DNA from 2 places in the Weizmannia sp. FSL K6-3076 genome. Region 2 is predicted to be linked to the other one. Evidence: riboswitches for the same ligand, from Rfam matches in the RefSeq annotation. Region 2 holds a riboswitch; the other holds the start of a gene.
What was found. A riboswitch is a leader RNA that binds a small molecule or an ion and turns the genes downstream of it on or off. The one in region 2 is predicted to bind cyclic di-GMP.
Positions count from the first base shown of each region.

Region 1: it holds a riboswitch for cyclic di-GMP, as region 2 does, so the genes downstream of both, NSS95_RS13120 (hypothetical protein) here and NSS95_RS01210 (GGDEF domain-containing protein) in region 2, are expected to answer to the same signal.

Region 1 covers NZ_JBBOWU010000001.1:2,730,863-2,735,077, forward strand. The annotation lists gene NSS95_RS13110 (methyl-accepting chemotaxis protein) at 1-928, opposite strand, end outside; gene NSS95_RS13115 (3-oxoacyl-[acyl-carrier-protein] synthase III C-terminal domain-containing protein) at 967-1,965, opposite strand; gene NSS95_RS13120 (hypothetical protein) at 1,992-2,351, opposite strand; cyclic di-GMP riboswitch class I at 2,455-2,539, opposite strand; partial or broken gene NSS95_RS13125 (hypothetical protein) at 2,947-3,168, opposite strand; partial or broken gene NSS95_RS13130 (AAA family ATPase) at 3,536-4,060, shown strand; gene NSS95_RS13135 (RNA-guided endonuclease TnpB family protein) at 4,183-4,215, opposite strand, start outside.
Region 2 covers NZ_JBBOWU010000001.1:239,037-243,251, forward strand. The annotation lists gene NSS95_RS01205 (long-chain-fatty-acid--CoA ligase) at 1-1,033, shown strand, start outside; cyclic di-GMP riboswitch class I at 1,517-1,602, shown strand; gene NSS95_RS01210 (GGDEF domain-containing protein) at 1,681-2,721, shown strand; gene NSS95_RS01215 (hypothetical protein) at 3,012-3,236, opposite strand; gene NSS95_RS01220 (DMT family transporter) at 3,361-4,215, opposite strand, start outside.

The DNA of each region.
Region 1 (4,215 bases), 2.5 Mb from region 2:
CTTTTGAATGATGAATAAGGTTTGAAAAGGCTTGCTGGACCTGGCTGGTGACCACCCGGATATTTTCAACCGATTGGGTGGATTGTTCAGCCAGCTTTCTGATTTCTTGAGCGACTACTGAAAAACCCTTTCCTGCTTCCCCTGCCCTTGCCGCTTCGATCGATGCATTTAAGGCAAGGAGATTGGTCTGATTCGCAATGTTTCCAATCGTATCCGCCAACATTTTGATTTCCTCTACAATTTTCGCTTGTTGAATGGATTTCAAAATATTTTCCGCTTTTTCCGTATAGATTTGATTGGAAGAGCCTGCAGATGACGTTGCTTCCTCTCTTACTTTTGTCCCCCGTTTCTTAATTTCCTGCGCGATGTTTTTTCCTTCATTTGCCTTTTTCGCTAATTTCTTCGTTGAACTTTCAATTTGTTCAGCAGAGGCGCCAATTTGCTGCGTACTGGCACTTAATTCCATTGCGCCATGTTCCATCTCATTTATGGTTTCCTTCACATCTTCCATGACATAAAACAGTTCCGTCATGGTTGCTGATAATTCATCTGAATTGGCATCTACACGGTCTATTCCTTTTTTTAAATCTCCAACCAGATTTCGCATATTGCCAGTTGCATTATTCAAGAAATTAGAGATCGTGCTAAATTCATCTGCGCCTAAAATCTCCAGCGATTCAGCCAGGTTACCCGACTCCAGGCTGGAAGCGTATTGCTTCATTTTCAATAACTTCCCGGTTAACCGGAAGGATGACCATAAACCTACACCAAGATAAAGGATTGCGGCAACAGACACAAACCAAATGGTTAAATGTTGCGGGATGATGAACATGCTGCCAACCAATAAAATGCCAATGAGGATATAAGGCAGGATAACGGTTTTGATTTGGCCCATTGTAATGGCTTTGGACAATTTTTTTATTCCCATGGTGCAACTCCCTTCTTTATGAAACAGACTAAATGCATTTAATGTTTATACAACATGGCACAAGCAGATGTTCCAGCGCCAACCGACCAAAATATGGCATAGCTGCCCCTCGTTATCCGGCCGGTGCTTAAAGCACGTTCAAAAGCCATAAACGGGCTGGCGGCTCCTGTGTAACCATATTCCGTGCCCACAATCGGGAACTTGCTTATGTCTTCTTTGAAAATTTCCCGGATTTTGTATATATTTTTCCGTGACAATTGGGAAAAACAAAAAGCCTGGATATCCCTCGTGGTTAAGTGGTTCCGGCTGAGCAATTTTTCAACAAGCGCGGCAGTGGACAGGAAAGCATTGTCATTGTTTACATTCTCCCATTTTATTTTCCCGTTCTTTTGTTCGGCTTTTCCTTCAACCAGTTGGGATACACCGCAAGCCGGAAAAGTAATTTTATCAATTGATTCTGTGTTCACTTGATAGGCTGAGTCGATAAACCCTGTTTTAACATGATGGCTTTTTTCCAGCAATACAGCAGCGGCCCCGTCTCCGAAGCTGGCATATGTAACCGCATCCTCCTCTTTTGCAAAACGGTGCATTTGCTCAGAGCCCACGACAAGTGCACGCTTGATATGCGGATTTGCAAGCATATTGCGGCTTACTTGATCCACAGCCACCACCATTCCGACACATGCCGCATTCATATCATAAACAACAGCTTCTTCTTTTCCGCCCAAAGCTTGATGGATGGCAACCGCATTCGGCGGCCAAAAATATTCAGGTGTCCCTGATACAAATACAATCATATCGAGATCACGGCCGGCCAGCCCGCTTTTTTCCAGCACTTTCTTTGATGCTTTCATTGCCATCGTTAAAGTGGTTTCGGTTTTATAATCTGCTATGTATCTGTTTTCTCTGCCAAGCGCTTGCAAAAGTCCTGTAATATCTTTTCCTTGCTGGCGAAAATGGGCCACGTAATAATCGTTATGGCGCACCTTTTCAGGATGATAGACAGAGACTTCTCTTATTGTCACACTCGAATCCATTTTTACTTAACTCCTTCAAGCTGTTTTTAACGTGAAAGTTCCAATCCCGCTTGTAAACTATTGATAAATTCACCCGTAAAATTCACTTTTTTCGCGATTCTCTTCAGCTGTAAACGCGGCGTCACCCTTTTCGGTGTAACCATTAGAATTTTTTTAAATCCTAAACTCATATACAACGCATAGCTCTTTTCAAGCACCGGCAAAATTTCGGGCTTAAATGTCCTTAAATCGGATGAATCCACAATTAACGAATAATTTTTCACATCTATTTTTGAAACTTCTTTTTTTAAATCGTCTACAAACGTAGATGCCTGTTCTGTTGCGGCAAATCCGCCTAATGTAATGATAAAAGCTTTATGACTGTTATCTGTTTGAAACTGTGCCATCCTTTTGCTTCCTCCTGCCCTTATTAAATGAAGTTCTTCACATTTGATATCAGCACAACGAAAAAAAGACTAATCCCCTACCGATTAGCCCTTTTGATGTAAAATCGGTAACTGGCTGACATGGTCATCTGACTTTAGTCCCTTTAGCTTTGCGTCTTCAACTTTCGATGAATTTGCCTTTTTCAATTTTTATTGGAATTTTGCCGAAAAACATGGAAACCTTACCAAGTATTCCCACAGCCTTTATCATTATATAAATATATTATAATATATGTCAATAGGATCATTTTCCGGCCTGCTTTAAGCATAATTGACGTAGTTTTTTGAAAAGCGCACGAACTGATTTCCTTATTTTAAAATTGCGGATAACTTCAAAAAATCTTAATAAAACCAACATAGATTAATAATAAGAGAAAGAATAAAGTTTGAATTATTTTTGTTATAAGATGTATTTCAGAATTGAAATTCAAATCAAAAAGGATACTGGCAATAACATATAGTCCTGTTATGATTATCAATATTTTTAAAAACGGCTTCATCAAATACCCACTCCTTATCTTATTCTCTCAAAGCGGGGATTTTCCTCCCTCAGCCTTAAACAAAGAGGGGGCTTCCCTTCAAACACAAAAAGAGGACGGAACATTTTTCTCCCCGGCTTCCGCTCTTTCTGATCCCCATAGACGGTTTCCCCAATTGAATCAAAATCCGTTTTTATCCTTTCCCAAAACTGCAGAATCAGGAGCAGCCCGCTAAAATTCGTATGCTTCTTTAAATGAAACGCATATTTGATTTTCGGGTCAGAGGTGATATAATTCACCTTAAAGGTGCCCTCCTTTCTGGTTTGGTAGTTCTGTTCAAGCCCAATTATACCAGAGGTTTAGGGCACCTTTTCATTTTAAGCTTCTGTTTTCCTGTCGCAATTCAGGTCTATAACCATGATGGAACGGTATCGCTTTTTCTCATTTGGGAATATAATCAGCCTAAACTATACCAAGCAAGGAATTGATCAGAACAGGGTTAACCAAATTCGTTTAGATGGCTGGAAATTGAACAAAGAACAAATAGATAAATTTGCAAATCAGAGTTATTCTAGGATAACCATTGAGTTAAATATTTTGGTTGGGATTTATAAGCGGACGAAAAGAAGCGTAATGGGGAATTTTTTTACAACGGAGGGAGTAACCTTGCGGCAAACTTCTTTATTTGAAAATGACAATGACCAAAGCCGTCCCTTGGCGAGCAGAGTGCGTCCCAAAAGTTTAGACGAATTTGTCGGGCAAAAGCACCTGATAGGTAAAGGAAAATTTCTTAGAGAAATGATTGAACATGACCGTGTTTCTTCCATGATCTTCTGGGGACCTCCCGGCGTAGGGAAGACAACGTTGGCGAAAATGATTGCAAATCAAACACAATCGGTATTTATAGATTTTAGTGCTGTTACCAGTGGGATTAAAGATATTCGAAACGTGATGAAAGAAGCTGAAGAACGCCGGCAATTAGGCGAAAAGACAATTTTGTTTATCGATGAAATCCACCGATTCAATAAAGCACAGCAAGATGCCTTTTTACCGTATGTGGAGAATGGCAGCATTATCCTTATTGGCGCAACCACTGAGAATCCGTCATTTGAAGTCAATTCGGCCTTGTTATCGAGGACTAAAGTGTTTGCCCTGCATAAATTAACAAGCAGTGAAATCGTGGAATTAGTGAACTACCCACCACTTATTGACCTTGCGGTCTAATTGAAGTGGGGGCTTCTCGACTTATCGTTGCTTTTACTAGCCAACGAAAACTGACCGAGCTAACCCTCTTGTTCCAAGAGTTTTGTTACTTATGATAACGCTAATAAGCGTATACCTTCATT
Region 2 (4,215 bases):
TAATTATTTGCATGCATTAAGCGCCATGTACCATTTGCGCGTTACGGACCGCGATGTCTATCTGCATGTGCTCCCGATGTTCCATGTAAACGGATGGGGCTCGCCGTTTTACTATACAGCAAACGGGGCGACCCATGTCTGCCTCCGCAAACCGTCGGCGGAAGCCATTTTCACGGAAATCATCAGGCATAATGTGACGGTGGTGCATATGGCGCCAACTGTGCTGAACAGCCTGTTGCAGTACAACGCGGAACACCATCCCGCTATTGAACAGGACGTGCGTGTTGTCATCGCCGGAGCTGCACCGCCGCCCGCATTTGTGGAACGCGTGGAAAAAGAACTCGGCTGGGAATTCATCCAGGTGTACGGCATGACGGAGTCAACACCGCTCACCCTTGTATCTGTCATTCGTTCGCAGCTTGGCGGGCTGGACCGTGATACACAATTGCGGTTGCGGGCGAAAGCCGGGTTTCCGATGATCGGAAGCGATGTCCGGGTTTTACGGGAAAATGACGAAGAAGTGGCCCATGACGGGAAAGAAATCGGCGAGGTCACGGTAAGAGGCCATGGTGTTATGCTCGGATACTGGAAAAACCCGGAAGAAACGATGAAAACGATCCGGAACGGGCGGCTCTATACAGGGGATATGGCGACCGTTGATGAATACGGCTATATCGATATCGTCGACCGTAAAAAAGACATTATTATCAGTGGCGGAGAGAATATATCCTCTATAGAAGTGGAAGGAGTGCTGTATGAGCATCCGGCTGTCCTTGAAGCAGCGGTGATTGCTGTTCCACATGAAAAATGGGGGGAGACCCCGCATGCGTTTGTCGTCCGGAAAGCAGATGCGGCCGCAACAGAAGAAGACATCATCCGTTTTTCAAGGGAAAGGCTTGCCCATTTCAAAGCCGTGACGGGTGTGACATTTGTGGATGAGTTGCCGAAAACGGCATCTGGCAAAATCCAGAAAGTCCGCCTGCGCAATGAATACTGGGAAAAGCTCGGGAAAACAGAGCGGTTTGTAAATTAGGGCTTGCTGAACGAATCCGATTCTGCGTTTGTCCCAATTGATCAGCAAGCTCAGAAGAATCTATCTACGACAATGCGTGATTCTGTCTTCTCTAATACGTTGAATCAGCTTTCGAGTGCAAGCTTTTCCCTCGATTTTTTATAAAACGCTTGCATTTAAATTTTGAATAAAGTTGTCAGCCTCCTTTCCAATTTAGAAATTTTGCTTACTCAGCAAGCCCTAATGAACATGTCTGAAACAGATCCGGCAAAACGCAAGGCCGCCGAAAAGCACAGGACAACGCGTTACATTTCGGCGTAAAACAGAGGAAAACATTTCACATCCATGCCCCTTGCTTCAGCGATGAGGCGGGGGGCGTTGGAGGAATCGCCATAAACGATTTCAGCAGCTGCAGACGGCAAATTTTAACCGAATTGCCCTTTCTTATCCTTTGACTGATGGTTTCTTTTGGACAGAAATACAGTATAATAGGATAAAAGACCTATATCAAAGGGGCAAATCCATTGAAAAATGGAGACGCAAAACTACAGGGGCTACCGGTTTTCTAACCATGCCAGCCAGTTGCTAATGCGCAGTGAAAAGCCGAAGTTTGGCCTTTGTTTTCGTTTGCAAGTTCCCCGGAGATTGATCAGAAAGGCGGGGCGGAAATGGGCAGGAAAATCGAGACATTGGAAGATTTTAAAAGAATCCTTTATCTTTGGATCAGCCCGCTTTTGATCGCTGCCCTTGCGATTTACAATTTGGTCCCTCACACAGGCACCCGTACAGCTTTATTTTATCTCGCCACGACGCGGATCCTGATTGCCTGGAACGCTCTGTTTCTCATCTGCATGGTTTTCAAGCGTTATTTCCGCTTGTTTGACTATGTGAATCTCGTGATCCTCACGGTTTATTATCTTGCCATCGTGATGGACTGTGTTTTTCAATACATGGTTCCGGGAAAAGAGGGAGCCATCGGAATTTCGATCATTTGGAGCCCGCTTCTATTTCTCTATATTTTTATCACGTTGAAAAAGCGGAACGGGATCATTTATTCGCTCGCTTTGTTCGTGACTACGCTTCTGATCGGAATGCCGCGGTTCCGCCATTTTTCCTTTGACTATAAAATATCCATGCTGATCTTTTACCTTGCCAATCTCGTCTATATCGCCATCTTTTGCATTTCTCATTATCTCTTAAAAGTATTTAGAGAATTGGAAGAGGAAAAGAAAAAGGCTTATTCGGACATGTTGACCGGGATTGCCAACCGACGCCAGGTGCAGGCATGGCTGGATGCTGCGGTTAAACACGCGGACAAAACCGGCACATCATTTTCCGTGATTTTTTTCGATATCGACTATTTTAAACAGGTGAATGACCAGTTCGGGCACCAGACAGGAGATGAGGTGCTGAAGGAATTTGTCCGTCTTTCCTCCCGGGTGATTTCAGCGAATGATTACATCGGACGCTGGGGCGGTGAAGAATTCATCATCATTACAAAGGATGAATTGCCCCAGGCAGAGGAACTGGCGGAATATTTGAAAGCAAGCATTAGCCGCCATTCATTTGGGCATGCGGGAAAGCTGTCCGCAAGTTTCGGTGTGACTGCATATACACCGGGGGATACAGCAGAAACCATTGTAAGGCGGGTGGACGAAGGGCTGTACAAGTCGAAGGGTCAGGGCAGAAACCGGATTACGGTGCTGTAAGGCAGGGAAAAGGCGGATTTTCTTCATTGCATGTGGCGAACATTTAGCTGGCGGGTTTGCAATCAAAAAACCGTATGACAGCGGTAGTCCATTTAATTAACAGACTTGCTGCTCATAAACTGGGGTATGCGATTTGGCATGGAGAGTGCCTATAACCGCGGACGAACCTCAAAATTTGCAAAATCACTACGCGAGGCAGGGCATACGTTTGCGGCGGCACACTTCCGCTTGCGGAGCCTAAGCGGGGACTGCCATTTAGAAGTTCGCCGGTTTGCCCTGCCAGATGCTTTTTATACGGCGTATATATAATTTTCCATAAATGCATAAACCTGCTCGGCATCCGGTGGCTGTATGTTCAGCCGTTTTTCACAGGCTTCCAAATACGGCTTGAGCGTGCTGTCGCTTTTTGCCTCCTCGAGCGTAAGGCTGCCCTGTACGAGGCGGATTGCCGCTTCTTTTACCGTGTTATCATCCGTTTGAAACAAAAGATATGCCAAGCAACTGTACCGATCCATTGTTCTGCCTCCCGGAACCTTTTTATTCCCTTTTCGATAAAAGCGGCAAAAATTCCTGCAAATTTGCAAAAAAAGAAACAAAAAAGCAAGACCGGTGCGACAGGCCTTGCCTTATGATGCTATTTTAATCCGATATATTTTTTGGCGTTTCCATCCGGGGTGCGAGGCGCATCCTTTCTGGGAGCAACGAAATGGCAATTGCAGCCAGAATCAGGGCGCCGCCGAGAAAGAAGCGGCCGTTCAGGTTTTCATGGAGCAAAAGCCAGCCGAGAAAAGAGCCGGTGACAGGCTGCAAAAACATAAACAGTGACCCGCTGCCGGCCTCTACCATTTCAAGCCCTTTGTTCCACAAGAAGAAAGCGCCGGCTGTAGAGATGACGCCGAGATACAAAATACCTGCCATCCCCCAAAAACCGCCCGATGATACAGGCCAGGCCATCATGGCTTCGCGGGCGGCAAAAGGCGTTGTAAACAGCAGCCCGAACAAAATGGCATATGTTGTAATGGTTAACGAATCCATTTTCCAGGAAGCCACTTTTACATAAACGGACAGAAGTGCCCATGTAATCATCGCTCCAGCCAGAATCAGGCTGCCCCAAAAATAGGTTTGCACGTGAATGTCCCAGCCGATCACGATGACAACGCCCGCGGATGCGGTAATCAGCGCCAGTATTTTGCGCGCGGTCAATTTTTCTTTTAAAATGAAGCGCGCGAATATCACGATAAAAACCGGAGAAGCGGATGTAATGATCGCGCCGGTATGGGCGTCCGCTTTTTGCGTCCCGATAAACTGCATGGCAACGGATGCAAAATAGCCGATAAACCCGATCCAGGCGAGCAGCAGCCAGTCTTTTTTTGTAAGGCTTACCTTTTCCTTTTTCTTTCTGCCGGCATGCAATATCGCGTACAGTGCGGCAAAACCGATCATATACCGCAGCCATAAAAGCGTAAGCGGCGGTACGAAGTTTAAGACATATTT